Regions from separate parts of the Paenibacillus sp. FSL W7-1088 genome, predicted to be linked through region 1. Evidence: riboswitches for the same ligand, from Rfam matches in the RefSeq annotation. Region 1 holds a riboswitch; each other region holds the start of a gene.
What was found. A riboswitch is a leader RNA that binds a small molecule or an ion and turns the genes downstream of it on or off. The one in region 1 is predicted to bind thiamine pyrophosphate.
Positions count from the first base shown of each region.

Region 2: linked by a shared signal. The riboswitch ahead of MKY42_RS02370 (ABC transporter substrate-binding protein) and the one ahead of MKY42_RS03575 (hypothetical protein) in region 1 are both predicted to bind thiamine pyrophosphate.
Region 3: linked by a shared signal. The riboswitch ahead of tenA (thiaminase II) and the one ahead of MKY42_RS03575 (hypothetical protein) in region 1 are both predicted to bind thiamine pyrophosphate.
Region 4: linked by a shared signal. The riboswitch ahead of MKY42_RS04695 (ABC transporter ATP-binding protein) and the one ahead of MKY42_RS03575 (hypothetical protein) in region 1 are both predicted to bind thiamine pyrophosphate.

Region 1 is NZ_CP150216.1:761,718-769,909, reverse strand. It holds gene MKY42_RS03600 (YafY family protein) at 1-897, shown strand, start outside; gene MKY42_RS03595 (zinc ribbon domain-containing protein) at 972-1,793, shown strand; gene MKY42_RS03590 (hypothetical protein) at 2,340-2,507, shown strand; gene MKY42_RS03585 (hypothetical protein) at 2,710-3,408, shown strand; gene thiC (phosphomethylpyrimidine synthase ThiC) at 3,919-5,724, opposite strand; gene MKY42_RS03575 (hypothetical protein) at 5,721-6,014, opposite strand; TPP riboswitch at 6,067-6,180, opposite strand; gene MKY42_RS03570 (IclR family transcriptional regulator) at 6,300-7,043, opposite strand; gene MKY42_RS03565 (alpha/beta hydrolase) at 7,402-8,192, shown strand, end outside.
Region 2 is NZ_CP150216.1:489,833-498,024, reverse strand. It holds gene serS (serine--tRNA ligase) at 1-208, opposite strand, end outside; gene MKY42_RS02390 (MFS transporter) at 590-1,825, shown strand; gene MKY42_RS02385 (hypothetical protein) at 2,275-2,763, opposite strand; gene MKY42_RS02380 (VOC family protein) at 2,955-3,341, shown strand; gene MKY42_RS02375 (NAD(P)-dependent oxidoreductase) at 3,360-4,115, shown strand; TPP riboswitch at 4,261-4,373, shown strand; gene MKY42_RS02370 (ABC transporter substrate-binding protein) at 4,595-5,635, shown strand; gene MKY42_RS02365 (MTH1187 family thiamine-binding protein) at 5,855-6,145, shown strand; gene MKY42_RS02360 (ABC transporter permease) at 6,145-6,903, shown strand; gene MKY42_RS02355 (ABC transporter ATP-binding protein) at 6,949-7,848, shown strand; gene MKY42_RS02350 (TatD family hydrolase) at 7,944-8,192, shown strand, end outside.
Region 3 is NZ_CP150216.1:3,249,216-3,257,407, reverse strand. It holds gene MKY42_RS14875 (hypothetical protein) at 1-415, shown strand, start outside; gene MKY42_RS14870 (TetR/AcrR family transcriptional regulator C-terminal domain-containing protein) at 484-1,089, opposite strand; gene MKY42_RS14865 (DHA2 family efflux MFS transporter permease subunit) at 1,371-2,810, shown strand; gene MKY42_RS14860 (hypothetical protein) at 2,889-3,071, opposite strand; gene MKY42_RS14855 (TetR/AcrR family transcriptional regulator) at 3,090-3,239, opposite strand; gene MKY42_RS14850 (GNAT family N-acetyltransferase) at 3,328-3,861, opposite strand; gene tenA (thiaminase II) at 3,912-4,583, opposite strand; TPP riboswitch at 4,705-4,803, opposite strand; gene MKY42_RS14840 (hypothetical protein) at 4,850-5,140, opposite strand; gene MKY42_RS14835 (FAD-binding oxidoreductase) at 5,163-6,293, opposite strand; gene MKY42_RS14830 (helix-turn-helix transcriptional regulator) at 6,536-7,351, shown strand; gene MKY42_RS14825 (HAD family hydrolase) at 7,348-7,989, opposite strand; gene MKY42_RS14820 (DUF1349 domain-containing protein) at 8,037-8,192, opposite strand, start outside.
Region 4 is NZ_CP150216.1:1,024,224-1,032,415, reverse strand. It holds gene MKY42_RS04720 (iron-containing alcohol dehydrogenase family protein) at 1-671, shown strand, start outside; gene MKY42_RS04715 (ABC transporter substrate-binding protein) at 668-1,723, shown strand; gene MKY42_RS04710 (ABC transporter permease subunit) at 1,751-2,536, shown strand; gene MKY42_RS04705 (ATP-binding cassette domain-containing protein) at 2,560-3,336, shown strand; gene hisC (histidinol-phosphate transaminase) at 3,361-4,482, shown strand; TPP riboswitch at 4,588-4,690, shown strand; gene MKY42_RS04695 (ABC transporter ATP-binding protein) at 4,860-5,627, shown strand; gene MKY42_RS04690 (ABC transporter permease) at 5,614-6,459, shown strand; gene MKY42_RS04685 (ABC transporter substrate-binding protein) at 6,577-7,644, shown strand; gene thiM (hydroxyethylthiazole kinase) at 7,924-8,192, shown strand, end outside.

The DNA.
Region 1 (8,192 bases):
GGCCGGGTGCAGGCCAAGGATCTGGCGGATACGTTTGAAGTATCCATCCGCACCATCTACCGGGATATAGACACCCTGGGTCAGGCGGGTATTCCTGTCGTCACCTATCAGGGTGCAAGCGGTGGTATTGGCCTGGCAGAGGGCTATCGGCTTGACCGAAACGTACTGACTGACAAAGATCTGGCCTCCATCGTCACTGCGCTGCGCAGTGTCTCCACCTCCCATACAAATGTAGCACGGGATCTGTTAATGGAGAAACTCAGCAGCATCGTGCCTGAAGCCAAAAATGAGGATTTCCAGGCTAATACCAGCCGCTTCATTGTGGATTATTCGATGTGGACGCATCCCGAAGCGCTGCAAATTAAACTTCAGCTCATTGAACAGGGCATGGATCAACTGCGGCCCATTACATTTACCTATTGTAGTGCAGAAGGTACTCAAACTCATAGAACGACCGATCCGCATACCCTTGTGCTCAAAAAGCATTCCTGGTATCTCTATGCGTTCTGTCACGAACGCAACGATTTCCGCATGTTCAAGCTGGTCCGCATGCGAGACATCATCCTTGCTCAAGGAAACTTCGAGCGCAAGCCGATCAACCTCCAGGACAGGCCCTGGCAGCAAGAGTGGGCAACTCCGGATAATCAAGTGGCCCTGACCCTGAGATTCCATGCTCGTATCCGTCACATCGCAGAGGAGTGGTTTGGCATAGAGAACGTCGTTTCGGATGGTGAGGGGTATTATATCAGCCAAGTCGCATTTCCAGAGGACAACTGGTTGTATGGGTTCATTCTTGGGTTTGGCGCGGATGTCGAAGTGCTGGAGCCTCTGCATATCCGGGAAGAGATTCGTAGAATTGCCGAACAAATTGTACAAAATTATAAAGCCCACCCCTAACCTGACAGACAGGTGTCCAGTTCCTCCCGTTATACTTCTATTATATTCAGGCTGTACATACCGAGGAGGAATTGATGATGAACGTCACAGTATGCCAGAGCTGCGGAATGCCACTTACTACCCCTGCCCAATTCGGCACAGAAACGGGTGGTAATACAACCCGCGAATACTGTATCTATTGTTATAAAGAAGGGAAGTTTGAACAGCCCGATATTACGCTGGAGGGCATGATTGAAATGTGCACCGCCATTCTGAACCAGGAAGGTATGGACGAGGAATCAGCAAGGTCGATGCTGCGCAACCAGCTTCCTTTTTTGAAAAGATGGAATGCATCTGGCTCAGAACGGAAGAACGTGACATTTGGGGCAGAACTTTCGGAAGAGTCCGCTGACCTTAATCAAACAACTCGCAACAATACGCTCTCCATAGAGCCCATTCGGTACGTCACACTGCCAGGAAAGCGCCTTGCCGGTGTGTCCGCCAGAACAACCAATGCCATTGAAATGAGCGGAAAAGGCTGTATTCAGGGCCTCTGGAACAGCTACTTCGCCTCAGATTATCAGCCAACCCCTGAAGCCCCCCGCTATGGCTGTTACGCTGATTATACGGATGGCATAAATGGAGAATACACCATACTGGTGGGGCATGAGGTGGGTCCAGATGAAGCGTTGCCTGAGGGAGTGAATTCCGTTGAGCTGCCACCTGCAACATATGCGGTGTTCACCTCCAGAAAGGGCCCGATGGGCGAGGTCGTAGGCGAGGCCTGGGGTGCAGTGTGGTCCTGGAACAATCAGGGAGAACGCACATTTACCGGAGATTTCGAATTGTATGATGAGCGCAGCCTCGATCCTGAGAACGTACAAGTGGACCTGTATATTGCCGTTCGCCAAGGATAATAAGAAAATAGTGATTAAGGTCATTTCCTAATTCCAATTGCACCGTTTCGATCTATATTTAAGCAATGGAATACCGCACACCGATTTTATGAAAAATGCTGTTAGGCTGTCAGGTTTTCCTGACGGCTTTTTGGCGTTTCCGCTTTGTCTTTTCGTTGAAAATTGCCCTAATATGCACCCGACAACCGACCATGGTACCAAGTTAGCTAGCTTGCGTCGTACCTATACAACCAGACAATATGTCTTAATTTCGACACAATTGGCATTCTCAAAACTGGGTCTATTCACTTAACAACCGCTTCTATCCTCCCATACGAATCCTCACATATGCGGTCCTTTCCTCCTGAATTTACTTAAAAACGTTTACATCTCCTGAATACGGGGTAAAATCACTACAATCCAATTGGAATTACACCTTAAGTTGCCTGTTTCGTCTAACAAGTCACATATACCTATTTGCGTATTAGAGACGATAATCCGTCGGAATACATAACCTATTCATAATCACATATGCATATTTGAAAATGCATTAAAGGAGGAACCAAGATGATCCGCATGCCTATTCAGCAAATGATCCCGTACCACCATCAATATCCGCGCAACACGGCGACCACTGCTCCCAAAAAGGAGAATGAGAACACTCAAGGTCTATCCTTTCATGAAATTTTGCAACAAAAAATGGCTAAAAAGAATGCTGCCCCTTCTATGCGATAAATGAAATGACGAGCGAATTGAGAATCGCTTACGTGGTTTGCACCGTTCCTCTGCGAAGTTGTGGATGAACGGTTATTCGCGTTTTCACGATAAATGTTGTTACCTCCGTATTTTAAATATGTACAGTCTATTGTCACATCCCTATAATGGGTTAAATATCTGCGGAACTTATATGAGATAGAATCCATTTCAGGGGGCAAGTATGATGATGACCATTGGCTGTTTTCACGCTCACTATTCCAATATTGCACTGATTGAAGAAGCACTCGCTCCTTATGAGGTTGAACTTGTACATTATGTCGATCCCGGTCTGGATCGCCTCAAACATGATGCTGATTTTACCGAGGCAGTTACGCATGAGAAAGTATCACAGACGCTGCAATGGATCGCCCAATGCCATGCAGATGCCATCCTCGTCACTTGTACCCTGTTTGCAGCCGTACTCGAGCAAGAGGCACAACATGTTCCCGTGCCCGTGATAGGAATTGATGATCCATTACTTCAGGAAATGCAGCAAAATTCTGGCGAGTACATCCTTGCGTTTACCAACCCCGCAACGATTGAAGGAACGATGGCGCGGGTGAATCAGGCTTTGCAGCAAGATGATGAAGATGAGCAGCGACACGAGGCCGTGACCGTAAAGACTGAAGCAGTATTGATCCCGGGCACATTCGAGTTAATTATGCGAGGCGATAAGGAAGGTTATCTTGCAGCAGTTAGCGGCGGTTTACAGCATCTTGCTGAGCAGTATCCGGATAGCACGCTAGTAGCCGCTCAACTGTCCATGGCTCCTGCAGCAGCACGGGTTACAGCAGATAAAGGCATGGCGATCTATAGCCCGCTGGCATCACTTGCGTCGTATTTGGAGAAGAAGTTGAGCTTGGCCAAAGTTAAGTGTTGAGCTCATGAAGCAAAATAAAAAGGCTCTCGAATGAGAGACTTTCGAAAGGAATAATTATTTTGAGCCAATCTGTGGTGGGAAATAGATTGCCTCCGGTGGGAGGTGATCCTATGAACTTCTCTTTCAACGACGTAAAATCGTGTTCGCAATGCTAATTATTGCGCTCCTGACATACATCGACCGTAAAAAGAAGTGACCCGCCACAGGTTGACGGCCTGACGGGTCACTTCGTCTGAACTATGCTGCACTTGGAGGAATACCCACCGCAAATGCTGTGCAGGAGTAGCCATTGGCCTGGCTACTCTTATTTGTTTTTCACTTACATTCATTTTATTAAACATCTGGGAGACAATCAACCTATAACTGATAAAATATGTTGTGTCATTATCCTTGTTCCTCGAAGTTAAGTGTGCGCACCACATACCAAGTAAGAGGCCGCTCTTCTCCGCAATCACGGAGAGGAACGGCTTTTCACCATGTCAGGCCGCCCAGATTGCGCTGTAACGACGCTTAGGAGCGTGTCCGGTATTCCTCAGCCTTTTCCTGCATACCCGCTGCCACGGCCTCATTCTCGGACAAACCTTTGTCTGCGGCAAAAGCACGAATATCCTGCGTAATGCGCATGCTGCAGAACTTCGGCCCGCACATGGAGCAGAAATGGGCTTCTTTTGCCCCTTCGGCCGGCAACGTCTCATCGTGGTAGGACAGCGCACGCTCAGGGTCCAGCGACAGGTTGAACTGATCCCTCCAGCGGAACTCAAAGCGTGCTTTGGACAGCGCATCATCCCGCCGCTGGGCACGCGGGTGACCTTTCGCCAGATCAGCGGCATGCGCAGCGATCTTGTAGGCGATAACCCCTTCCCGCACATCATCCTTATTAGGCAGGCCCAGATGTTCTTTTGGCGTAACATAACAGAGCATCGACGTACCGAACCAGCCGATCATCGCTGCCCCAATGGCCGAGGTAATATGGTCATATCCTGGTGCAATATCGGTCGTCAGCGGTCCCAGCGTATAGAACGGCGCCTCCTTGCAAATCTCCATTTGCAGATCGACATTCTCCTTGATCTTGTGCATCGGCACATGTCCCGGACCTTCAATCATCACCTGCACATCATGCTTCCAGGCGATTTGTGTTAGTTCACCAAGCGTCGCCAGTTCCGCCATCTGGGCTTCATCATTGGCATCGTAGATGCTTCCTGGGCGCAGTCCGTCTCCGAGAGAGAAGGCCACGTCATACCTTTTCATAATCTCGCAGATGTCTTCAAAATGGGTATACAAAAAATTTTCCTCATGATGCGCAAGACACCATGCTGCCATGATGGACCCGCCCCGTGACACAATGCCCGTCATGCGTTTGGCGGTCATCGGAATATATCTCAGCAGCACGCCTGCATGGATCGTAAAGTAGTCCACACCCTGCTCTGCCTGCTCTATGAGCGTGTCACGATACAACTCCCAGGTCAGTGCTTCGGCTTCTCCATTGACCTTCTCCAGTGCCTGATAGAGCGGAACTGTTCCAATGGGTACAGGTGAATTGCGGATGATCCATTCACGGGTTGTATGAATGTCCTTGCCTGTGGAAAGATCCATCACCGTATCCGATCCCCAGCGTACGGCCCAAGTCATCTTTTCTACCTCTTCCTCGATGGAGGAGGATACCGCAGAGTTCCCGATGTTAGCATTGATCTTCACATGAAAATGACGCCCGATCAGCATCGGCTCACTCTCCGGGTGATTGATGTTCGACGGCAGGATGGCCCTGCCACTCGCCAGCTCCTGCCGCACAAATTCCGGCTCCACACCCTCACGGATGGCAGCGAACTCCATCTCCGGTGTGATCATTCCCTGCCGTGCATAATGCATCTGGGTCACGCAGCGCCCTGCCTGTGCCCGTAACGGTTTACCACGCAAGCCTGGATACTTCTCGGCTCCAGTTCGCTTCCCTCCGGGTTTCAATCCGTTATCCTCCGGTTTTACCGTTCGTCCCTGGTAGGCTTCAACATCTTCACGCTCCGTAATCCAGCGGGTGCGCAGCGCTGGCAGCCCTGCCCGGATATCGGCATGAAATCCGGGATCAGTCATCGGCCCGCTCGTATCGTAGACACGCAGCGGTTCGTTATGCTCCACTCCTTGGGGAGTATTCGTGTCATGAAGGGCAATTTCACGCTCCGGTACTGCAATGTCCGGTCGTGAGCCCTGAATGTACACTTTGCGGCTGCCCGGGAAGGGCTTAATTCGTCCGGCCGCACCTGCACTCTTTTCCAACACCTGATCCTGCTCGTCTTGTCCCAGCGTTCTGTTCTCTGTACTCATCGCTCTTGTCTCCTCCTCATTGGTGATTGCCTGGATTGAAATGCTTGCGCACGAGTCCAAACCATCCACAACATAGAAAAAGGAAGAGCGATCATACCACACAAAATAGGGACATACAGTTCAAGTAATACAGACAGTCGAGGAAAAAAAATCCATACCACCGCTTCGCCAATAGCTCCCAGCTCTTTATCCAAAAGCAGCTCTGACAACGGCTTCCGCCTGTTTACTGTATAAAAAAAGCCGGTTCCCAAGGGAACCGGCTTATGTCCATCACCAATAACGCAACTCATTCAGGCTCCATAACGGAGTCCATCCATAGGTTACATTATATGGTGTTCGTGGTCGTATCGCCGATTACTTCCCTACGCTGGTATGATCCAGATCAGGTGCAAAGGGTCCGGAATCTCATGCGATTCCGTCTCAGTCCGGACAATTCGGACTCCCCCAGTAACGTTAACAAGTTGCAGCATCTCAGCCGCAGATTCATATTCAATTATGCTGACCCTGTTGGGCCGTCCATTACAGAGTAGCGCAACCGGATCATAAAAACAACCTTTAAATTCCAGAACATAAAATCAGGATAACATCAGTCCCATCTGTGTAGCAGCTTCCTTCAGCACAGGTGCGTATTCATGCAGCGTCTCCTGCGAAAGGCGACTAACAGGCCCGGATACCGACAGAGCAGCAGCGATGTTGCCTTTCCGATCCATGATGGGTACAGATACAGCGGCTGCTCCCGGTTCACGCTCCTCATAACTTGTTGCATAGCCATATTCCAGAATGTCTTTCATCTGTGCCAAATATACTTTGGGATCGATAAATACGGGCCATTCCGGTCCATTCATCAGATCTTCGCGGTCCTCTTCGGTGGCAAAAGCCATCAGCACTTTACTGGAGGCTCCCACGGATAGCGGAAGTCTGACGCCCACCGGAGCTACACGGCGAATCGCCTGATCACTCTGTACAGCTTGAATTCGAATCCGCTCACTGCCATCACGCAGATATAAACTCACGGTTTCGCCCAGTCGATCTCTGAGCCGCTCCATCGCAGGAAGGAGCAAAATGGCCGGATCATCGCTGCGAGACATATGGGCAGACAGTTCCCAGATGCGTATGCCGAGTCGATACTTCTCGGTGGCTGCATCCCGGATCACGAACCCTTTGTCCTCCAAAGTAGCCATCAGACGATGGACTGTACTTTTGTGCAGACCGATCTGGCTGGCAATTTCCGTGAGTCCCAGATCACTGCGGGTTGTAAAACACAATAATATATCCAGCGCCCGTTCTACAGCCCGGACGGTTAACTTTCGGTCTTCCATGGCAAGTTGCCCTCCTCATGTTTCATCACATGAAACTTGGTTACATAAATTATATGAGAAACGGTCTCATCTGTAAACCAAAAAGAGCCATTTGGAATAGGAATAATTGTAAATATTTTCTTTTTATAAATTAAAATCCCCTGCTATTTGCACCCTAAGGAAATGTTAACCAGATATCTTCAGAACTATATAACAATTGCGTAACAAATGGCCTCAATCAATTGACTTTGACTATATTGGAACATACGATAAAGATATATTAAATTAAGATTTTGCTTCCTATGTAGTCAGAAAAATCATTTATCCGCTCTGTTCGTCTCGTTGTTATCTTCATTTGATTTTTAAAGGAGGGGCAATCATGTATCCGACATCCCAGAGCGAAGCCCCGCTGCAAACGAAAGTGTCAGATCTGCCTTCTTCGTTATCACCGAGGCTGATCCGGTTCAAACATATTGTCGTGGCGTTGTTGCTCTCCGTTGTATTTTTTCTGCTCTTTTGTTTCATCGCACTGCACGGTTATATTGCTTGGGTATTATCCAATCCAACTGTAGCGCCTGTATTCTCCAATCCCATGCAGGCCAAGAACATGAAGTATCAAGACATCACATTCCCTGCGGCAGACGGCAGTCGAACGATGCAGGGTTGGTATATTCCGGCTGATGATAATGCAAACAAAACCATCATATTCAGCCATGGATATGGTGCGAATCGTGAAGAGACCTGGGTACCGATGTATGACCTGGCCCATTATGCACACCAACTCGGCTTCAATGTGGTAATGTTCGATTACGGTTTCGCTTCACAGGTCAACAAAGCTGTCGCCACAGGCGGCAAAGCCGAGTCCCAGCAGCTGCTTGGTGCAATCCAGTTTGCGAAGCAGCGCGGAGCTCAGGAGCTTGTCGTATGGGGTTTCTCCATGGGTGCAGGTACAGCTCTGCAGACTGGGCTTATTACCAAAGATGTGGATGCCATGATTCTGGACAGCACATTCCTGCTTGAGCCGGATACGCTGTATCACAACATCCATAATCAGATTGATCTTCCGCGTCAGCCTACGCTGGAAATTATGAACCTGCTGTTCCCGATTCTGAACGGGACTGGATTGCAGCAGATTCCGTATCAAGAAGTGAAAAAAGAAGATTATCCTTT
Region 2 (8,192 bases), 270 kb from region 1:
CTTGCTCACGCTCACCAGCTTGCATCAGTCTGCCGATATCCGCAGATAACGAATTACGTACTCTACGCCCTTCTTCCGTTTCCAGTAAAAGAGCTCTGCGCTCTTCGTCCCGTTCCAACAATTCGCGAATACTGATATCCATTCTCTTGCCGACTGCCGCAGCTTGCACCTCTTCTGCATGCTCCCGAATCCACTTCATTTCCAACATGGTCACCGTCTCCTTTGGCTGTAAAAATACAAAGAGCGCCCTCATCCCTTGGGACGAGGAGCGCTCTGCTCGCGGTGCCACCCAACTTGCTGAACCAGAATATTCTGATTCGGCCTCTTGGTCCGCGATAACGGGCGGTTCCGGTTAACTTGGGGAATGGTTCGCTCCCCTGGCGAAAACGCCTCCGAGTTGGATGCTCTTCAACGGCATGGTCCGATCTGTAATTGTTGTTTTTCAGTATATACGAACTTTAGTCTCCATTGCAAGTTATCCGTGCATACCCTTACATGTCCTGTTATGATAGAGATTGTTTGTTTTTAGGAAATACTCCTGAATGGCAGACTTACTACATAACATAATATCTAGAAGGAGTTTTTCTTCATGAAAAAATTGCTTTGGATTGGATGCTTGTCCTATTTCCTCATCGGACTTGCCCATGTGGTTCTCGGCTCCATCCTGCCCGTTGCTCTTGAACATTATGGCAAGGATTATAGTCAGGGAGGCACACTGATATTTGCCCAATTTGCCGGGTTCCTGGGTGGTGTACTGTTATCTCCATGGTTGAATAAACGCTTCGGGAAACGAGGCGGTCTATTAATTGCTGCAGCTCTGCTCTGCATTGCAGAGTTATCCTATATGCTGCTGCCTCCTTGGGGCTGGATGTTCATCATTGCACCTGCAGCCGGATTTGGATTTGGCATGATCGAGGCTGTCATCGGTACAATTATCATTGCAGCAATTAAAGATAATACGGCGGTTGCCATGAGCCGACTTGAAGTGTTATTTGGTATCGGCGCCATGGTCATGCCGCTCATTGCCAGCGGTCTGATTTCTGCAGAGTACTGGCGCATGTCGTTCCTCGTGGTTGCCGTCTGTGCAGCGATGACTTTTATCTTCTGGGCCAAAAGTTCATTCGGTGAGCTGGACAACGAGCTGAGTCGACGCAGCTCAGACCAGACTCCTGTACACACTCAAGCTGCTGAATTGCCAAATGGAACGAATCCTGAAGACATTAAACCAACTCGTTCAACCTATCACGGCCGTAATTTGGCTCTTCTGTCTTTATTTGTTTTATTTTTCTTTCTCTATGTCGGCACTGAAATGAGCCTTGCCAACTTCATGCCAGCCATTCTGATTGAGAAAATGAACATGAAGGAAGCAGGTGCTGCACTTAGTGTTACCTGCTTCTGGATCGCCATGTCCGTTGGACGACTGTTTGCCGGATATATTGCGGAGAAATTCCAATATCGCGTCTACGTTCTGTACAGTTGCCTTGCAGCAGTTGTGCTGCTGATGATCTTTCCTTTTACCAACCAGATCTGGTCGGCATTTCTGATCATTCTGTTGCTCGGGCTCGCATTATCTGGTGTATTCTCCATTGCCCTCGTCTTCGCCAGCAAAATGCTGCCTGGAACAGAAGAATCAACGCCCAGCATCCTGATTGCGTCAGGTGGGGTTGGTGGTGCCATTCTGCCTTTGGTTACAGGCTGGAGTCTGGACCATCTGGAGGTTAACCAGTCCGCATGGATGCTTGCCATTTTTGCAGTTGGTCTGCTGATGATCAGCGTGATTGCGTATCAATGGCAGAACAAACATGTGGTCGATACAGTGACTTAACAGTTATGTGTCGAGGCAGACCTGAGAATTAGAATCAGAAATAGAATACCTATTATAGAGATTGAGATGTCCACCGCCATGAATTGGCGGTGGACATTTTGTTGTAGCGTTATTCTGTTCTAACGAACCTGGTACACGCTATTCATCTCCATTTCTGCATGTTTGAAATCTAACGAATCCTAGAGACGTTATTCTAGATAATTAGCTCCAAATCAAGGTCTCGTTGCAGTTTCTTAGCATAATAACGCCGCTGAGATTCGTTAGATTTTTCATTCCTTAAAAACCGGCCTAATAAGATGTTCTCGATTCGTTAGCGCTGTAATCATGGTAGAAAGTGTCCTACCTTTGCCTCAGATCACCTTTCATTGAAGGTGATCATACGATCTATTTATTTGCACAAGATTGCCCAGGAAATACTTTCAGGTGCTCTAAATCGGAACTAACGTTATTTAGGTTGAAGGGACTACACTCCCCTTATCCTTAATGAATTTACCGAACACATATCGAACGAGTGGTCCCAGAATAATCAATTGGTAAGGAAGCGCCAGGCTGAAATTACGAGCAATCGTATGAAGATACGTACTTAGTACGGAGGCTCCATTTAACTGATTCGCAAGATAAGCGGAAATCATTCCGTACAAGGACATGATCAGAACCATCCCAATGACCATGAAAAATGACATAGCGAGCACGCCCAAAATTTTATTGGATTTGTCAAAAGGTAAGGAAAATGCAATTTTTCTCGCTACAGGTCCAACAATGAAGAACTCCACCAGAAACGCAATAATAAAACACAATATGAATTGAAGCAGTATATCTAGCGCGGACATCTTGCTCAATAACCCATTGTGCCATAAATTGAAAGTCATCATGACGATGACCATTCCTGTGCACATCATCATTCCAAAAACAATCTGTTCTTTCTTCGTCGTTGGCAAATCTCTCATCCTCTCTGTTTACCTTCGTAATTATAGAGATGATGAAGCCTTCCTCATAAGTGAACATTCTGTGAACAATTATAATTTTTCCAAATTAAAAATCGGATTTGACAACCCCGTAGTACAGCCCTATGATATCCCTTAAAATGGTAGAAAAGATCCACTGCATATTTAAAGGAGGATTTTTGATTATGAGTTTTCAAAAGCGCATTGACCACGTCGGCATTGCCGTTCGCGATCTGGAGACCACGCTGCGTTTCTACACGGAGATTGTTGGTCTTGAATTGAAAGACCGGGTAACCCATACCAACGGTGTCATTCAGCTCGCCTTTCTCGGCTTCAACGGAAGCGATGAGACCGAGATTGAGTTGATTCAGGGATACAGCGACAAGCTGCCTTCCGAAGGTACGGTGCACCACTTTGCCATCCATGTCGATGACCTTGAGGCCGAGTATAACCGCATTAAAGAAACCGAGGCCGAGTTTATTGATGGAGAGATGATTACACTGCCTAACGGTTACCGTTATTTCTTCATCTATGGACCTGAAAAGGAATGGATTGAGTTCTTCCAGCGCTAAAAATTGGAGCTGATTTTTATGAACATTTTAATTACCGGTGCAGCCGGAAAAATTGGACGTGACGTGTCCCAACACTTGTCAGAAGCATTTCACCTGCGACTAACAGATTTGAATATCGACAGACTGCATACGTATCAAGGGACAGACCATGAGATCATGACACTGGATGTGACAGATCCCGAAGCCTGTCAGCACGCTTGCGAAGGCATGGATGTGGTTGTACATCTGGCGGGAGATCCTTCCCCGCATGCCGGATTCTATGAATCGTTGTTGGACATCAATATCAAAGGTACATTTAATGTATTCCGTGCAGCCAAGGACCAAGGTGTGCAAAGAGTCATTCTGGCAAGCAGTGCACAGACGATCGAGGGGTATCCCATTGATGCTCAGGTCTATCCAGACATGCCGACACGCCCACGGAATTTGTACGGGGTTAGCAAATGTTTTGGAGAATCGCTTGCTTCCTATTTTGCGTATACCGAAGGTTTACAAAGTGTTGCAATACGTATCGGTGCATATGATGATTTTCAACCGGATGGACCCGTGCTGGAGGCAAGGGATATGAGCGCGTATATTAGTCCGGCTGACTTGTGTAATTTGATGTTCAAAGCAATTACAGCTACAGAGCTGGAGCCCTTCACCATACTGCATGGGATCTCGAATAATAAGTTTAAACGGTTGAATCTGGAAGCCACTCAGAAACAGGTAGGCTATGACCCGAAATCCGATGCTTTTGCACTCAGTCAGATTTCCTTATATGATTCGCCACGATAATTGTTGAAAATCACACATCTTAACAGGCTGTTATACATATGTATAACGGCCTGTTTGATAACTTCATACGTGTCCCCATCCAGTTCCTGACTGGACATGCATAGGCCTCTGGCCTATAATTACACATAGTAATGCCCGTAACTTCATAGTTTCCCAGGGGAGTCGGAATAGGCCGGCTGAGAGTGTATCCCACCAAGATACTGACCCTTAGACCTGATCTGGATCATGCCAGCGTAGGAATCGGAGTATATCGAATTGGCCCAGCCTCTTTGCTGAGTGCCACATCTCTAACGCCTGCACGCGTCCCGGATTAACGGGGCGCTTTTTTAATGTTCTTTTATATAGCCAGAGAGCTAAAAAAAATGACGTCATCCGGATCATAGCTGGTATAAATCTGTCGATTTATGCAAGATGCTTGGATATGAAGCCAAGGAGTACCCCGTGCCACTGGCCGGACAACATGAAGGAGAGAAATGAAGATGAGATGGCGTAAAATGATGGGCCTAATGCTCTTGTGCGTACTACTAGTGGCTGTGGCCGCATGTGGCGGCAAAGAAGCTGCACCTTCAGGAGAAACTGGCAGCAGCAATACCGAAAACAGCAATGAAGGTGACAACGCAGCCCTCAAGGACATTAAAGTAGTGCTGGACTGGACACCAAATACGAATCATACCGGCCTGTATGCGGCCGTAGATCAAGGTTTTTACAAAGCCGAAGGCTTAAATGTCGAGATTGTACAGCCAGGTGCCGGAGGCGCGGATACGATGGTAGCTTCGAACGAAGTGCCTTTTGGCGTAAGTTATCAGGAGAGTGTGACTCAGGCCCGCACACAAGACGTACCGCTCGTGTCCATCGCAGCCGTTATTCAGCATAACACGTCGGGATTTGCTGCTCCGGTGGATCGGAACATCAAATCTCCCAAAGATTTTGAAGGCAAAACCTATGGTGGCTGGGGCTCCCCGGTAGAAGAAGCCGTGATGCAATCCATTATGGAAGGTGAAGGCGCCGATGTATCCAAAGTGAAAAACATTAACATGGGTGACGCCGACTTTTTCACCGCTGTGAAACGTGATATCGACTTTGCCTGGATTTTCTACGCGTGGACGGGTATTGAAGCCGAACTGCGCGGCGAACCGATCGACATGTTATATGTGAAGGATTATTCCGAGGCACTGGACTACTACACTCCTGTACTCGTTACCAATGAAAAGACGATTCAGAACGATCCCGAGCTGGTTAAAGCATTCCTGAAAGCCACTTCCGAAGGATATCAATATGCGATTGATCATCCCGAAGACGCTGCGAACATTCTGATCAAGGCCGTACCGGATCTGGATAAGGACCTTGTACTCGCAAGCCAAAAGTGGCTGAGTCCGAAATATCAGGATGACGCACCGCGCTGGGGTGAGCAAAAGCAGGAAGTATGGCAGAACTATACAGATTGGATGTTTAGCAAAAAACTGCTCGATGAGCAGGTAGATGTATCCAAAGCGTATACGAACGAGTTTCTACCCCAATAAAAATGGTTTAAGTTTAACTTTTTTTTACACCAGAACGAAGAGTGCAGAACCCATCTGAAGAAGCGAAGCGCTCACCTTTATCCCCGGATTTCCTCCGTTAAAAATTGTTAAAGAAATCCGGGGATAACAGTGATCGGAAGAGGGTACTGCAATCGGAGTGGTAAAGTGTAAAGCTGGTTTAACTCATGCAATTTAACCCGAAAGGAAAAGTGATCTCTCATGGCAAGCACACTACTTAGCATTCAAGTCATTCCCAAAACGCCAAATGGGGAAAATTCCTATCCTTATGTTGACCGTGCCATTGAAGTGATTCAGCAGTCCGGCTTGAAATATCAGGTTAATCCACTGGATACCACGATGGAGGGTGAACTGGAGGAACTGCTGGAGGTTGTCCGCAAAATGCACGAAGTTCTCGTGGAAGCCGGCAGTCCAAGCATCATCTCACAGATCAAGATCGCCCATAGCCCAAGCGGCTTCAGCATGGACACCCTGACGGAGAAATATCGCTAATGCATGCCTATTGGAAAAGCGTATGGCCGCCCTTTGTGGCGGTTATTCTCTTTATAGCGATATGGCAGGGAGCTGTCTCCCTGTTCCATATTGAGAAATGGATGCTGCCTGCGCCTTCGGACATCGCCCATGAAGCAGCGTCCCAAGCAGATCGACTTGGCATGCATGCATGGGCAACAATCCAGCTGACATTGATTGGGTTCGCAGCAGGTACGCTCGTGGGATTACTGATTGCGATGGTGCTGCATTTGATTCCATTTTTGAAATCTGCACTCTATCCATTACTTATCCTTAGTCAAAATATTCCGACCATCGCGCTCGCGCCGCTCCTGTTAATCTGGTTCGGATTTGGGCTGCTGCCCAAATTGATTACTATCATCCTGGTCTGCTTCTTCCCGGTGGCTGTAGCTGCTATGGACGGGTTGACCCGCACCGATGCAGCGATGATGAACTATATGCGCATGGCTGGTGCAAAACGCGGCCAAATCTTCTGGAAGCTCGAACTTCCACATGCATTGCCCTCGGTATTCTCGGGGATTAAAATCGCCGCTACGTACAGCGTCATGGGTGCGATTATCGCCGAATGGATCGGTGCAGATAAGGGGATCGGTTATTATATGATGCTGCAAAAATCAGCCTATCGGACGGATCGTCTTTTCGTGGCAATCATGATTATTGTAGCACTGAGCCTGCTGCTCTTCCTGCTCATTGCGCTACTGGAGAAGCTGCTCGTACGCTGGCGACCACAAAAGCGATAACTTTGAAATATATGCACCCTATAAAGGTTAGGAAGTGATGACAAGATGACACCCGAACACAACGAGCGGGTAGCTGCTGAGCCGGATGAAGGTGCAACCCTTCCAACGAGCAGCGGAGGTCCCGAGCAAGAAAACGTGGCCTTACCTGCACATCAATCATCACCAGCGCTCGAAGTTCTGAACGTGCATGCTTCGTTCCGCGAGCGACGCAGCACATTGCCTGTTCTGGATGGCCTGTCCCTGACCGTGGAACAAGGAGAATTCGTAGCCATCGTCGGCCCTTCCGGCTGCGGCAAAAGCACCCTGTTTCACATCATCGGCGGCCTGCTGAAACCACAGGAGGGACAAATCCTGATGAATGGTCAGAATGTTACCGGGCAACGCGGCAAGATTAGCTATATGCCGCAGCAGCCTGCCCTCTTCCCATGGCGTACCATTGAGGACAATGTGCTGCTTGCAGGTGAAGTGTCTGCGGATGCACCCCCCCGGGCTGAGGCGCTTGCAGATGCCCGAAAGTGGCTGGGCAGTGTCGGACTGGCCGGGTTCGAACAAGCCTATCCGCATATGTTATCGGGCGGTATGCAGCAGCGGGTTGCCTTTCTGCGCGCCCTACTCAGTCCGCAGGAGCTGATGCTGCTGGACGAGCCTTTCAGTGCGCTGGATGCACTGACCCGCAGCGATATGCAGCGCTGGCTGCTCGATATCTGGGAACAAAACCGCCGCTCGGTGCTGTTCATTACGCATAATATCGAGGAAGCACTGCTGCTCGCTGACCGTATCTACGTCCTGTCGAATCGGCCTGCGACTGTACTTCACGAGGTCGATGTTCCCTTTGATCGTCCACGTCGGGAAGCGATTACGGAGGAGTCTGCTTTTCTTGAACGGAAACGGCAGATTTCCCAGTGGATGAGAGAAGAACAGCAGAAAACCCGCCTATCTAAATAGTGCGGGTTTTTAAGTTATTATTTTCCTAAAATGGGTGATCTAAGATTAACTACTCTGCGTATCATTGGTAAAAGATAAAAAGGAGGGGTCCAGCCATGCAATCAACCGCTTTTGCACCCTTGATCGATGCCCATCTTCACCTGGACAAATATACACCTGAAGAACAACGTGAGATGCTGCATTCCTTCCCGTCCCAACAGGTTGAGGCCGTCATCGCCGTTTCCATGAATCTGGCATCTGCCCAGACCAACCTGGAACTCGCTTCACAATACCCCCGTACCGTATATCCGGCCTTTGGCTTCCATCCGGAGCAGCCCCTGCCGTCCCTGGCAGAGCAGGATCTG
Region 3 (8,192 bases), 2.5 Mb from region 1:
GGAGGATATTCTAAAGAAACAATACGCTGCATACCGATTTATAGGCAATATTGTACTCGCTTCAAGTGTGGTCTACATCATCTATTGCAGCAAGTTATTGTTCTTCACAGGCAGTAGGACGCATTACCCTCACTATGTCGCCTTCATCATCGCTGCCGTTACTTTTACTGAGATCGCCGTTTCTCTTGGGGGCGCCATTATGGCGAGACGGAATAATGAACCGGTCATCGAAGCCATCAAACTGACGAACTTCTCCTCATCATTAATCTCACTTTCTTTAACACAAACTGCAATTATGTCATTCTCATACAAAGGAGATCCTACCTTTTACAATGGACTATCAGGCATCTTTTTTGGTGCTCTCGCAGCACTCATCGGACTCTATATGATATTACGAACTCCGACAGTAGAATAGCCCTTTTATAATCTGTTGAAAAGACATCCGCGTATAGTTGAGCCTGACTATAGCTGGATGTTTTTTTGTTATATCAAGTCATTATAAGAATACGCACGAATTAATGAGAACTGTTTAGCTAGAAAATGCGGTGCATAAGGCATGTCATTGCGAAGCCAGGATACAATGGTACCAATCAGGGCTGAGGAACTGTACCAGATGGCGATCTCCTTATGAATACCCGCTTGTGAAAGAGAGTTTTCCAGCTCCAAGCTTTCGATCTTGGCCGAAACGAGTTTCGATAGCAATTTCAACAGCCTCTCCGTAAAAATAGGCGTTCGTCTGGAAGCGAGAACGACGCGATAGAATTTGGAATGGTCAGCAAAGTGTTCAAGCAATTTCACTAGCACTGGCCAACCATCGTCTTTGGCAGCATCCTCAAATTGAGGAGCATGTTCGTCCACAATGCGTTCAATGTTCTCAATCATCTCATCCGCCATTTTCTCCATCATGTCTGTGATATCCCGATAATGCAGATAAAAGGTCACCCGATTGATCGTCGCTCGTTCTGCAATTCGATTGACGGACAATTTCTCGATGTCCATTTCCTGCAACAGATCTACAAAAGCATCACGAATCAACTGTCTTGTACGAAGTATACGAGGATCTGTAGCAGACTTCTTATCGTTTTTCATGCAAAATCACTCCTCAAATTTTGAAAATTACAATTTTAAATGATCAGTCGTTTATTTCCGAATTAGACGACATATTTTATTATTTCGTAAAATAAGCAACGAAAATACCCAAAATCGTAAATTGTAATCTGCGGGAATATGTATATAATTCAATAGATACAATGTAAACTATACAACACGTTGTAAATTTAGTCACGTGTGGATTGAAAGGATGGAATGGATTGAGTCAGGCTAGATTAAAAGAAAGAGATGACGTAAAAAAGGGCCCCATACTGTTTGTTATGATTTTGGGTGCATTTCTTGCCACATTGAACCAAACCGTTATGAGTGTGGCAACGCCGGAGCTGATGGGTGATTTTAATATCTCAGCAGCAACAGCCCAATGGTTTACGACAGGCTATATGCTGGTGAATGGAGTCCTCATTCCCATCACAGCCTATTTCATGCAACGCTTTTCGACACGGCAATTATTTCAAGCTTCGATGTTTATTTTCCTCATCGGTACGATTATATCTGCCCTTGCGAGTAATTTCGGTACATTGTTAACAGGACGTATGGTGCAAGCAGCCGGTGCTGGTATTATCATGCCATTGTTGATGCATGTCATTCTTACCTTGTTCTCTCCTGAGAAAAGGGGCGCCGCGATGGGTATGGTCGGTTTTGCCATCATTTTCGCTCCGGCCATTGGGCCAACCCTTGCTGGTTATATTCTTGAGCACTACACATGGCAAACGATGTTTTACGGGATGATTCCACTAACCGTTATTGTTATTGGTTTTGCGTTTGTATATCTCAAAAATGTATCTGAACGGGTCAAACTCAAATTCGATACGCTCAGCGTACTGCTGTCCACGATTGGATTCGGCGCATTGCTGTATGGCTTCAGCCGGGCGGGAAGTCTGGGATGGTCAAGTGCAGAAGTCATCATATGCCTTGCAGCAGGAGTTGTTGCTCTTGGACTGTTCACATGGAGACAGCTCGCGTCAGCAAATCCCCTGCTCGATCTGCGGGCTTTCAAGTATAATATGTTCTCTCTGACCACGATCATTAATATCGCGATCACAATGATCATGTATGCCGATATGATGTTGCTTCCTTTGTACCTCCAAAATGCACGGGGTTACACGGCATTGGAGTCCGGATTATTATTGCTTCCAGGAGCGCTTGTCATGGGCTTCCTGATGCCAATAACCGGTAGATTGTTTGACCGGTTTGGTGCAAAATGGCTGGCGATTATCGGGATGGTTATCACGATCGTAACCACTATTGGTTTCATTGATCTAACCGATTCTACCAGCTATACCTACCTTGTATTAATGTCAACAGGTCGTCGAATTGGTATGGCCTTGCTCATGATGCCGATCCAAACTGCAGGTTTGAATCAACTGCCTCCAAGACTTGGGCCACACGGTACAGCAATATCCAACACCGTCAGACAGGTAGCCGGCGCTGTGGGTACTTCATTGCTTGTAAGTGTAATGACCAGTCGCACAACGGCACATGTACAGGATATGGTGGCCACGGGAGCAGCCAAAGGCTTAACCCAGCAGCAGTTGGGAATGGAATCCATGATCCAGGGAATTAATGATGCTTATGTTGTCATTATCGGCATTGCCGTTGTGGGATTGCTACTTTCCTTCTTCATCAAACGTACCAAACAAGCAACGGAGGAAGACTCCAAACAGCCTGTAAGACAAAAAGTCTCGATGAATACAAATTAAGAACAGTATCAACATGAATTACATCATGTAGAGCCTATAGTCTCGCATACCAAAAGCGGCAGATCAGGACCCTAAGCTTTACGTCCAATCTGCCGCTTTTTTGTGTATGAAATAATAAAATAAACCGTAGCCTCTCCACTGGAGAGAGATCTTCCGCGCTAACGTAGAATAACTCCACAACCGCTTTGTTTCTGGCAACATCATCGGGAACATAATCTGATCCACCAGCAGATCAAAATCGGAAGCATAGCTTTGGCTCACCAAAGCTCTGGCGAATCATCATGTCTTCCTGCACACGCTGCTCCAGAATGGCAAGAATACAAATCTTTTGAACCAAAGAATTTTGTAAAATATTCCTTTGGACACACCTGACTCGTCTAGTATCATCTGTATGGAAGTGTTGGTCACTCCATGTCTCTCAAAGAGCACAAGTGCTGAGTCCCAATAACATTTGTTTCCGTTTATTCATAAGTTCCCCCTGATGATATAGGTGGTTCACGTTGCGCTATTCAACCATCTACTGCAAATCCACTGCAAACATCACATGTTCCTTCCAAATCCCCTTGATTTTAATATTCTGACGGTCGGTTTCCTGGAACCCCGCCTTGCGCAACACTCGAATTGATCCGGCATTGTCGGGCAGTGCACCTGCCTCCACTCGTTTTATTCCAGCGTCATTCACGGCAAAATTAAGTACTAGCCGCAGAGCTTCACTCATGTATCCCTTGCCATTCCGGGCCTGGTCGAGCACATAACCAACAATCCATTTGCTGATGGAATCCAGTTCAAGTTCGAACAGAGAGATCTCCCCAATAAGCTCATGCGCATGCTTCAGGAAGATCCCGAAAGAGTAACGTTTCCCTTCTTCCCTCGCCTTGTTCCAGCCTTCAAGAAGGGCGACCTGACCCTCCAGTGTATAGAATGTCTCTGATCGTTCACTTGCCGATATCTCTTCGAAAACAGCCCGGTTACGGAGCTGCAAATCCAGCAGTGCTGGCGCGTCCTCCACGTTCAAAAATCGTAAATAGATGCGTTCCCCATGATTGTTCATCTGTATGTTCATCCTTGTCTCTGGTTGTAATAGAGTTGAGATTTCATTCATCAGAAGTACGAAAGTTGCCGTTTATAAGCCATATCCCAGAACAGATATTCAAATTCAACACTTCTTCTGAATATGTCTTCAATGGCCTCCAGTTCCTGCTCGGTTTTATGTTCACATAATGCATCCAATGTATCATAGAACCATTCGAATGAATCGCGGAATTCATCACTTGCATAATTTTCGATCCACGTCTGATAGAAATTGCCCTCTAATGAATCTCGATATTGTTCTTTTAATCTTGTGGCATAGTCGTAATACGTCCACGCACAAGGGAAAATGACGGCGATGATTTCGGCAACACCACCTGTTTGTGCAACACTCATCATATTCGACGTATACGCCTTGTTGTACAGAGACGGTTTGATCGTATGATTTTCATCCAGCGTAATCCCAAATCCCTTCATATAATTTCGATGCAAATCCATTTCTTCGTACAGAATAGCGTGTTGAATCACCGTAAAATTCGTCATCAGTTTTTCATCTGTCGCCTTCACTGCACCCATGGCAAAAATCTTCGCATATTCAATCAGATATGTATAGTCCTGAAGAAGATAAAACTTAAACGCTTCCTGATCCAGTGTGCCTTTCCCCATTTCGTGTAAAAAAGGATGATTGTATCCATCTTCCCATACGGTTCTGGACTTATCTTTTAACGTTCTCGAAAATGACATGATCATTGCTCCTTTTATTCAAATCATGATGCCCCCGCTTCACAGTCAGCTATCGCGTTCTGTCCCCCAAAATGCAGACCAAAAAGCCCTTGACCTATTTTCGGCAAGGGCAAAATAACATGAGTACATGTCATTTGCTCCCTACGTCAGTATTAACTAACAGGTTCAAAGGGTCAGGTTTTAACCTTCTCAACTGCGAACAGTCCCCCTGCAAATAGCTCAGGCTTATTACAACATGTGTTTTTCCAAATGTCAATCCATTCCTATTAATCTTCAAGTTCCCCTAAATCTTCTTGCAGGTTCTTAAGTCGGGTCCGGATGGTCTTAATCATACTTTGTACCTTGTTTAACTCATCCACCCATTGTTGCTCATTAGAGACGTTCGTCGTTGAAGTTAAATGATACGCCGGAGACGTCCTTAACTTGTTTAAATCCGATTCGTATGCCCGCCGCTCTTCCTCGGCCTTTGCCAATTCCTCCTCGGCGATGGCAATCTGATGCTCCAGATAGATGATATCTGAAGAGTAGCCGTGAGATAAGCGCTGTGAATACGTCATAGTTCACCTCATTTCTGATTCATCATTTCTGATCAACCATAGCTTTTCCAAGGTCATATGGCTGAATATCGATATCTAACTCCATACCAAGAGCCAACTTGGCCAGTTGACTTCCAATAAAAGGCCCCATCGTTAAACCGGAAGCTCCAAGCCCGTTGGCTGTAATCAAGCCATTCCAACCTGGGACAGCACCCATTACCGGAAGAAAACCTGGTGTAAATGGACGAAATCCTACTCTTACTTCCTGAAACGTGCTATCAGCTAAACCGGGAGCCAGTTCCAATCCTTTATTCAAAATTTCCTGCATTCCGCCTGCGGTTACTCTTGTATCGTATCCTTCAATATCATTTTCGTGAGTCGCTCCGATCACAATCTTCTGTTGATCAAAGGCTAACAAATATTGATCCGAAGGAGGCATGACTACAGGCCAGTTCCCAGTGTCCTTTCGATCGTGAACCTGCAAGTGCATAATTTGTGCCTTCTGATAATGAACCTTAAAATCAATGCCCAAGGGCTTCAACAGTTCATTAGCCCAAGCGCCAGCACACACAATAACCTCGTCAGCCGATATGACTTTACCGTCCACAACCACTCCAGTTACTCGGTCCGATTCATATTGAAGTGTCGCGTCACCATTAATCAGGACCGCTCCATTTCGTTGAGCCGATCGGATTAACGCATCACGCAGCGCACGCCCGTCAATACGCGCGGCTCCGCTGATGTAGACTGAATGAAAGCTCTCCTCCAGAAGAGGAAAACGCTCATGAGTTTCTTTTGCATCTAGACAGGTAATATCGGCAATCTCCGGTGCATCTTCTTTACGAAGGTGTGCCCTCTCCTGCATCTTGTTAATTTTGTCCACATCCGTATGAATACTAAGAGCACCCACTTGAGCGTAACCTGTTTCCGTTTCCCCTTCACTCTTGAGTTCTTCAATCAACCCGGGATAAAAACGTGCCCCCGCCTTGGCAAGCTGATACCAATCCTGATTACGGCGCTGAGATAACCAGGGACAGATGATCCCGGCAGCAGCATCCGTAGCCTGCCCTCGATCTTTCCGGTCTATAAGAAGAACTTCCGCACCCCTTTTTGCCAATTGATACGCTGTGGAAGCCCCAAGAATTCCTGATCCTACGACGATGACTTTCTTCATGACTGCATCCCTTTCCTAAATCACTGTATCCATTATAGCGTATACTATATGGTCTGATAATGGCAAAGCATCGACATGATGATACGTGTTCCTAAAAGGTTTTCGATAAGTGGTTCATCGAAGTGAATAGACCGTTTAAATTAATGTCATTTATGTAATATAATTCAAATCATGTTTCTTTTAACGCTGTATCTTCGCCATTTACGCACACGACCTTTAACGAAATGAGGAATAACACAACGATGCCGAAACCTAGTACGGGGAATTCACTGGATACCGATATGCCGCTTATGATTACAGGTCAAAATCAGCTGACTGTAGATGAATTAATGAATTGGAACGGTCATTCACGGGATTACAGTATTGTGCAGTGTATCGGGGGAACAGGGAAAATCGCAGCCCAAAATCATGAGTTTTCAATTCGGGAAGGAACAGCTCTTATTCTGTTTCCAGAGGTGACATATCGTTACGACAATCTGAGTGATTCATTGTTGTTCGATTGTCTGTCTTTTAATGGCTATTTATTGCCCCGGTTTCTGCATACCTTGCAGATCGGGGAGCTGCGCGCCTTCAAGCCGGATGGAATGCTTCATATCCTGTTGCATGAAATAACGTTGGCGCTGCAGTCCCGGCACAAGGATCAGATCTGGCACGTATCCGCATTGCTGTACATGCTTCTGGTCAGGTTAACGATTGATGGCGATCGTTATGGTACTTATGAACGTTCGGATGCCCGATTAAAGCTGGGCGGACTGGTTACTTTTATCAAGCAAAATTATGATCAGGATATCTCGCTCTCCATGCTGGCTCAGCAAATGGACGTCACCGAGCAGCATTTGAATCGGATATTCAAAAAGGAATTCCAAATGACTCCGCTTGATTATCTGACACGATATCGGTTGTTGAAAGCGAAGGAAATGCTCGTCCATGACGCCGGAATAACGGCCCACGAGATTGCTCGGGCTGTCGGTTTCAACAGCGCCAGTTATTTTGGATCCGTATTCAAAAAATATGAAGGGATCTCTCCTATTGAGTTACGCAAGCAATACCAGGGTTAAAGAATCTCCATCGTAATCTCTGCCAGCGAGGTTAACCGCAGATCATACTTCGAGAATTCCAAATTACGTGTTACCTCGTTAGGCACAATGACACAGCGAATTCCCGCCGCTTTGGCTGCCTTCAGTCCATTCGGCGAGTCCTCGAACACAACCGCTTCGGATGCCCCGATCCCGAGACTCTCCAGAGCAAGCAGATACAATTCCGGGTCCGGTTTGACCCGCTTCACATCCTCAGCTGTATGAATAACATCGAATAGTTCGAAAATGCCGAGTGTACGCAAATAACCATGAACCCAATCCCGGGTAGAGCTGGAAGCAACGGCAAGCCCAATCCCTTTTTTACGGGCAGACTGGAGCAACTCATGCACGCCTGGAAGAATTGCTGCCTGTCCAAGGTAGGCTTCGTATTTCTGTTCAGAGAGTAACTTGATATGATCGTGATCGATCGGTTTTTGCAGCGCTTGCTCCAGATATTGAAAAGGATGAAATTCTTCAAACGATGTCCCTACATTTTTCGACCAAAGCTCCAGGCCAAGTTCAAGTCCATGCTCTTTATAAATATCGCGAAAAGCATAGAACCAAGGTGTCTCCGTGTCCACAATCAGTCCATCAAAATCCAAAATAAAAGCTTTTACCATTCCGCTTTTCTCCCCCCAATGATCAGCCGATTAGCAGGGAGATGGGCTTAAAAGCGTGCAGTCACATCCGGACGGGTAACATTCATCGATAAAAAGTGACAGGTGCATCCCGTTCCGGCTGGTGACTGTCCAACAACTCCAGCCCGGATCTCCCCCTCTATTGGCATGCCGAAATATCGAATTAATTTCCACTCCACCCCATC
Region 4 (8,192 bases), 260 kb from region 1:
AATGGCATGAGTTCGCCGTTAATCTAAGTGGCAACGCCACCAGTCTCACTCTTCGAAACAGTGTCAGCACTGCCAAGCTTGCACTTGATATTCTTGAAGCGCACGCCATCGAAGTCTATGAATCTACCGATACAACCGGTAGTACACCCCAATTCCGTGATGTTGCCGATGCCATTATTGTGCTCGCCGGCCTTGTAGGCAGCATTAGTGATGGATCACTTCATGCCGCGATTGCTCACGGGCTGCATGACAGCCTCACCAAATTACCCGAAACACACGCTTCGCTACATGGAGAAAAGGTAGCCTTTGGACTTTTCACCCAGTGGATTCTTGAAGGCAAAGCAGGGGATGAGCTTCATGAGCTGACCACGCTGTTACATAAGCTGAATCTGCCTATCACTCTTGCTGAGCTTGGCATACAACAACAGCCTCAGGAAGCTGCTGCGCGCATTGCAGCAGGACTACAGCTGCGGGAAGGCAGTGCGGCACATCTCTCCTTCGGAGTTAGCACAGCGCAGGTAACTGAAGCCATTCTTCAGGCAGACCGTATCGGCCAGGCATTTATTGAATCCAGTAATTCTATTGAGTCCAATGGATCTATCACTAAATTCACTGAGTCCGTTGAGTCCAATGAGAACAACTCATACACCAAGGAGGTTTCCTCCCTATGATCCGTCCAAACCGCCAGCACACTCTTGCCTTAACTGCATTTCTGAGCGCGGTTCTGTTGTTGCTAATTTCCGGCTGCTCTGCCGGAACTGACAATCAGGCCGCGGGTACAGGTACAACACCGACAGCGGCATCAGCTGCTTCGAATAAAGACGTTACCATTCGGGTTGGTCAGACCGGATGGGGCAATCTCGAATTGGGACTGAAAGCCGCCGGACTCGATGACACCCCCTATAAAGTCACTTATAACGTATTTCAGGGAGGTAACCTGATCCTTGAAGCGATGGCTGCAAACCAACTGGACTTTGGTGTAACCAGTGAAATTCCGCCCATTTTTGCATCTCAGGCTGCCAATGGTGGAAGCTTCAAAATTATTGCGGTACAACAAGGCAGCACCTTGAATCAAGAGGTCGTTGTCCCCAAAGGTTCTTCGATCAAATCGGTTGCTGACCTGAAAGGCAAGAAAGTGGCTTTCGTAAAAAATACAACGGCCCACTATTTCCTGCTCAAAATGCTGGAGGAAGCCGGATTAACCTGGAGTGACATCAGTCCGGTCGAACTTACAACAGCGGACGGACTCAGTGCCCTAATTAGCGGGAAAGTGGATGCTCTCGCCAGTTACGGCAATGCCATCATCTCCGCACATCAGAATGAAGCAACAACGCTCGCCAGCGCCAAAGATATCCTGTCAGGCAGCTTCCTTGTGGCCGCCTCCGATCAGGCTATTGCGAATGAGGAACAGAAAAAGGCCCTTGCCGATTATCTGGAGCGAATCAACAAATTCAATGATTGGGCTCGTGCCAATAAGGATGCGTGGGCTCAAATTACAGCAGACAACACCCACCAGCCCGTGGAGCAAGCCCTTAAAACCTACACGGATGGAGAGGCACAACGGCCATCGCGGATTGTTGCCATTTCTGACGAAGCCATCAAGTCCGAACAGGACGTAGCAGATACGTTTCAACAAGCAGGAATTTTTGACCAGGCAGTTGATGTGAGCACATTCTGGAGTGATGCTCTTCAAGATCAACTTCCAGCTCCAGGTAGCCAATAATGAACGAAGCAAGGAGGTAGGCATAACGTGCGGTCCAACACCTTTAACCGGGCATGGTTTAACCGATTTATTCCTTTTGTTGTACCACTACTCATTCTGGCTCTGTGGCAATGGCTGACTGCATCCGGAGTTGTTGCAGCCAATATTTTGCCCCGTCCCGCTCAGGTACTGGAGGCCTTCATTCGTCTGCTTCGTAACGGTGAACTACTGAACAATATCAGTATCAACGCCAAGCGAGCTTTGGGAGGATTCCTCATTGGTGGGGGTCTCGGTTTCCTTCTGGGTGTGCTGAACGGCATCTCCTCCCTTGCGGAAAAGATCGCTGACTCCTCGGTGCAGATGATCCGCAACATTCCGCATCTGTCCTTGATCCCCCTCGTTATTGTGTGGTTCGGGATCGGTGAAGAAGCCAAATTATTTCTCGTTTCCCTGGGTGTATTCTTTCCGGTATATCTGAATACGTTCCACGGTATTCGATCGGTTGATCCCGGTCTGATTGAAATGGGCAAAGTATATGGACTCAGCCGCTGGTCCCTTTATAAGGACATTATCCTGCCTGGTGCACTGCCTTCCATTCTGGTGGGCATTCGATATGCACTTGGCATTATGTGGCTGACCCTCATCGTAGCCGAGACGGTTGCGGCGGATGCGGGGATTGGATACATGGCAATGAACGCGCGGGAATTCATGCAGATGGACGTCATCGTCTTAAGCATTCTGCTATATGCTCTACTGGGCAAGTTGTCCGATACCATCGCCAAATGGCTGGAACGGCGCTGGCTGCGCTGGAACCCGGCCCTATCCCGCAAGTAAAGCCAAAGGAGCGTGATTCATCTATGAGCACAAGTCAGATCAGTCCTTTTCTTCAAGTAGATGGGGTTCAGAAATCGTATGATCAGCGGACGATTCTGTCCGACATCAACGTCAATGTAAGACAAGGGGAATTTGTAGCCATCGTTGGACGAAGCGGCTGTGGCAAAAGTACGTTGCTGCGTCTGATCGCCGGGCTGGAGGCCCCCTCTTCCGGGAGCGTTACGCTGGGCAACAGAAAGCTTGGCAGTACGGCACCCGAGACACGGTTTCTGTTTCAGGAAGCCCGGCTGCTGCCTTGGAAATCCGTGCTCGACAATGTACGGCTGGGCATCCCCGACAAGAACAAGGAAGATGCACGACAGTCGCTTCGCAATGTGGGACTCGGAGAGCGTGAAGGTGACTGGCCGGGGGTATTATCTGGCGGACAAAAACAACGTGTCGCCTTGGCACGGGCACTCGCTAGTCATCCGCGCCTACTGCTGCTGGATGAACCGCTGGGTGCATTGGATGCATTAACCCGAATTGAGATGCAGCAATTAATCGAACGCTTGTGGGTAGAAGAAGATCTGACCGTCATTCTGGTCACGCATGATGTCAGCGAGGCGGTTGCGCTGGCAGACAGGGTGCTGCTAATCGAAGATGGTCATATAACGATGGATACCCGTATTACGCTGGAGCGGCCACGCGTTCGGGACAGCGGGTTTGCTCATTTTGAAAACCTGATTCTGAATCGCTTGTTGACTCCTCCACAAGAGACACCACAGCAGATTGCCCAGAAACAGATATCATTCTCGATCTAATTCCACTGGAAAGAAGGCATGATTATGCAATCCCTTTCACCCGTTCCCTCTCCTCCTGTTAAAGACCTGTTAAATCAAATTCCGGCTTATACGCCTGCTAAATCCATGGAACAGATCCGGCGGGAGTTGGGACTGGAAAGTGTGGATCGACTCGCAGCAAACGAGAATCCGTTTGGTTCCTCTCCGCTGGCAGCAGAAGCGGTCAGATCGCTGAGTTCCGATCTTTTGGCTCAATACCCCGACGGTTCCAGCCAACTGCTGCGTGACAAACTTGCGGAACGTCTGGGGGTTCGTACTTCCCAACTGGTATTTGGAAGTGGATCTTTCGAGCTCCTCACCCTTACCGCCCAAGCTTATCTTAATCCCGGGGAGGAATCACTCATTCCGGTGCCCTCCTTTAACTGGTATAAGGGCGCTACGCTGCTGGCAGGCGGGGTCATTCATGAAGTGCCTTTGGTCAACCATTCACTGGATCTGGAGCAATTCCGGCAGCGGATTAATACTTCTACCCGAATCATCTGGCTGTGCAATCCGAATAATCCGACCGGAACCATTTTCACGGCAAATGCCCTGCTTGATTTACTCGAACATGTTCCCTCCCATGTCGTGGTTGTCCTGGATGAAGCGTATTATGAATTCGCGGAAAGTGAAGATTACCCTGATACGGTTAAGCTGCTGGAGCAGTATAATAATCTGATTATTTTGCGGACCTTCTCCAAAATATATGGACTGGCCGGACTGCGTATTGGATATGGCATCGCGAATGAAAGCATCATTGAAGGCATTAACCGGGTCAAGCTGCCCATCAGTCTGACAGCCACATCCCAAGCCGCTGCTTCGGCCAGCCTGGATGATCATGAATTTGTTTCTCATTGTCTGCAATACAATCGTCAGGGACGGGAAACGTTAATGCAATCCTTTGATCAGTGGAAATTACCCTACATCCCTTCCGAAACCAATTTCATCATGGTGGATCTGTTGCAGGATAGCGGCCCGATTACCAAAGAATTGTTGAACAGAGGTATCTCTGTCCGCGGCGGTGCCGAATTCGGTATGCCTACCTGGCTTCGGATTACGATTGGCACACCTGAGCAGATTGTCCGGCTGATCAGTGAGCTTGATTCACTGTTACATTCAAACGATTAGAATAGGTTACTTTCCTAACTCTCATTACGCACACTTCTTTTAAGCCGCCCTCTTTACATTCTGCTTGCATGTGATATATGCTGAACACACAACTGCATATCTTAATCATTGCACTAGGGGAGCCTTGCGGCTGAGACGAATCGAACGATTCGGACCCTTTGAACCTGATCTGGATCATACCAGCGGAGGGAAGTGGAGCGCCTCTCAGTAAGCGGATTTTTTCATGTTGATGATGAAATTTAATGTGAATTGAACTTACAGACCCACTCATTTCTCCGGAAATGGGTGGGTCTTTTTCGCATTCTTCGGGCAGATCAGAAGGTGTAATTAAAGATCACGCAGTTTGAAGTTTGAATAATAAAGGGGAACGGATCGAGATGGATAACGACATAACCATTCATAACATGAGCTACGCCTTCCCGGGAAAAAGGGATTCCCCCGTGCTCTCCAATGTGTCGATGCGTGTAGCCAAAGGCGAATTCGTCTCGCTCATCGGTTCCAGCGGCTCCGGTAAAAGCACCCTCTTCAAGCTGCTGGCAGGCCTGCTTGAGCCAACCCACGGAACCATTAATATTCCTTGGGTTCAGGAAGGAAAGCGACTGGGGCAGGTGGCCTACATGCCGCAAAAGGACCTCCTGTTACCCTGGCGAACCGTCATGGAGAATTGCATGCTCCCCGCTGAACTTGCTCCAGGTCGGCAGGATAAGGTACGAATTCGAGCGGACATTCTGGCCGGTCTCGACCGATTTGGCTTATCTGGCCACGCGCATGCTTACCCGGACGAGCTGTCAGGTGGCATGCGCCAGCGTGTCGCGCTGCTTCGTACGTTGCTGACAGGTGGCCAGCTCATGCTGCTGGATGAACCATTCGGCGCACTCGATGCCCTGACCAAACGTGAGATGCATCGCTGGCTGCTGGAGCTCTGGGAAGGCTTGGGCAAAACCGTGTTGTTCATCACGCATGACATTGAAGAAGCCCTGCTGCTCAGTGATCGGATTATCCTGTTAACTCCGGTGGGCCATAGCCAACAGCTGCTGGATCTGACGGTACCTTTGCCGCGTCCAAGACATTCGGACATGATCTACGAACCCGCTCTCGTTCAGATGAGACGACGACTGGAGGAACAATTGCATGCGAGACGGTAACTTGAGAGATAGCACGAAGTATAGCGTGAGAGGTTGGCTTGCCCGTTATGGTCTATTTCTTTTGCTCATGATCCTGCTGCTTGCTCTCTGGGAGTGGATTGTGCGTATGGGATGGGTGCCTTCCTTCATCATTCCAGCCCCGACGGCGATTGTCCGTTCCCTGTATGAGCATCGCCACCTTCTGCTGGGTACACATCTGCCCGCTACCTTGATGGAGGTTGTCGTTGGTTTTGGCTTGTCCATTGGTGCCGGAATTGCACTTGCAACGGGAATGCATATGAATCAGTCGATTGAAAAAGCGTTATATCCCTTCATCGTGATCAGTCAGACGATCCCGCTGATTGCCTTGTCCCCCGTCTTCATCCTGTGGTTTGGCTACACGCTGTGGAGTAAAGTCGCGGTGGTATTCCTGATCGCATTTTTCCCAATTGTGGTGAGCACCTACGATGGCCTGCGCCAGGGTGATCCGGAGCAGCGTGAACTGCTACTGACGATGGGGGCCAGCAAGTGGGATATTTTCCGCAAACTCCAGATTCCACTTGCCCTTCCCTCCTTCTTTTCGGGAATGAAAATGTCTGTGGTTTATTGTGTGGTCGGTGCAACGATCGGGGAATGGCTCGGTGGAAGCAAGGGCCTTGGTTACTTCAGCCGCAGAATGTCGAGCAATATGAACACGGACGCCATGTTCGCCGCCATTGTGCTGTTATCCCTGCTCGGTATCGCCCTGTTTGTACTCCTTGCATGGATGGAGAGAAGATTCGGTACACCACGTCATGCAGGTAGAAGAAAAGCTGGATCATTTCCGGAGGCAGACCTGCCAAAACAGACGTAGTGTGCTTTGCCCAATCCCCTGCTATCGACTAAAAATTACAGCGCAGCGTTATCCCATCTCAGGAATGTAAAACTTATGAATGATAAACAGATAAAAGGAAATGAGGAATTTGAAGCTATGAAGAAAAAACATATCTACTCCCTGCTCCCCACTCTGCTCATGACCCTGTTGCTTACCATCAGCGGATGCGGAAATACGGGTATCAACACACCTGCCACAGATTCAACTTCCAATGCAAAAGATACAGAATCATCTGCGGCCGAGAGGTCATCGGCATCCAATGACAAGCTGTCCATCATGCTCGATTGGTATCCGAATGCAGTGCATTCCTTCATCTATGCTGCACAGGAAAAAGGTTACTTCGCGGATCAAGGTCTGGATGTTGATATTCAGATGCCTGCCGATACCAATGACTCACTCAAGCTTGTTGCTGCCGGGAAAATCGATCTGGCGCTGAGCTATCAGCCGCAAATCTTGCTCGCGCGTGGGGAAAACATTCCTGTACGTTCGATTGCAGCCGTCGTTCGGCATCCGCTCGTGCATCTGTTAACCGAAGCCAACGGTAAAGTGAAATCGCCAAAAGATCTTGAAGGGCTGACGGTCGGCTATTCCTCAATCCCCCTGTATGAAGCAATGGTGCGTACCATGATCAGCCAGGATGGCGGTAATCCCGACAAGATGAATCTGGTCGATGTAGGATTTGACCTGATCCCTTCCCTGGCTTCCGGGCAGGCAGATGCCATTATGGGTGGTTTTATTAACCATGAACAATTGATTCTGGAAAAGGAAGGTCATGCCATGAAATCGATCAATCCCGTCGATTACGGTGTACCTGATTATTATGAACTGGTCCTCACTGCAAGTGATGCGGGCATTGAAGCGAAAAAGGATCAGCTTACCCGCTTCATCAAAGCGTTACAGGATGGACAGAAATATGTAACAGAGCACCCCGAGGATGCGCTGAACATTCTGCTCGCACATGAGAACGAAACGTCTCCTCTTGACCCGGAGATCGAAACCAAAAGTCTGAATATTTTACTGCCGCTGATGAATGAAGAAGGTCAGCCGTTTGGCAGGCAGGACGCCCCTTCTTGGGAAAACGTACGGGCATGGTTGGTTCAAAGTGAACTGATTCCGGATTCCGTAAAGGCTGAGGATGCTTTTATCAATTTGCAGGGTGAGTAGGAAACTCGACTGCTGGGTGAAGATCAAGAGATTTTGAAAGTTGTATATTCATTTTCGGATGACGCCCACATGAGTAGCTGCAGAATTCAATCACTCTACGAATAGAATCTTTATCGAGGATAGGAATTTTAATTAAGCTTTCTATATGCACTTTGTAGCTATCCGTGAATAGCTTTTTTGTTCCCATCATTTAATAACCCCTATTAACAACATATATAAGGGCCATCCTGCCCTGCCACTTTTATTGATTAATTTACTTATTTATAAGGAGGAACTCATATGACTTACCTGGAACGTGTTCGTACACAAAATCCGCTTGTTCATAACATTACGAATATTGTCGTCGCTCCGTTTACAGCCAACGGTTTGCTCGCACTAGGTGCATCTCCCTTTATGGCCTATGCGCATGAAGAGGTCGCTGATGTTGCCAAGATGGCAGGAGCAGTTGTACTGAACATTGGCACTTTGGACGAAAAGGTAGTTGAGGCAATCCGCCTGGCTGGTCAATCCGCCAATTCAAATAACGTGCCTGTTGTGCTCGATCCGGT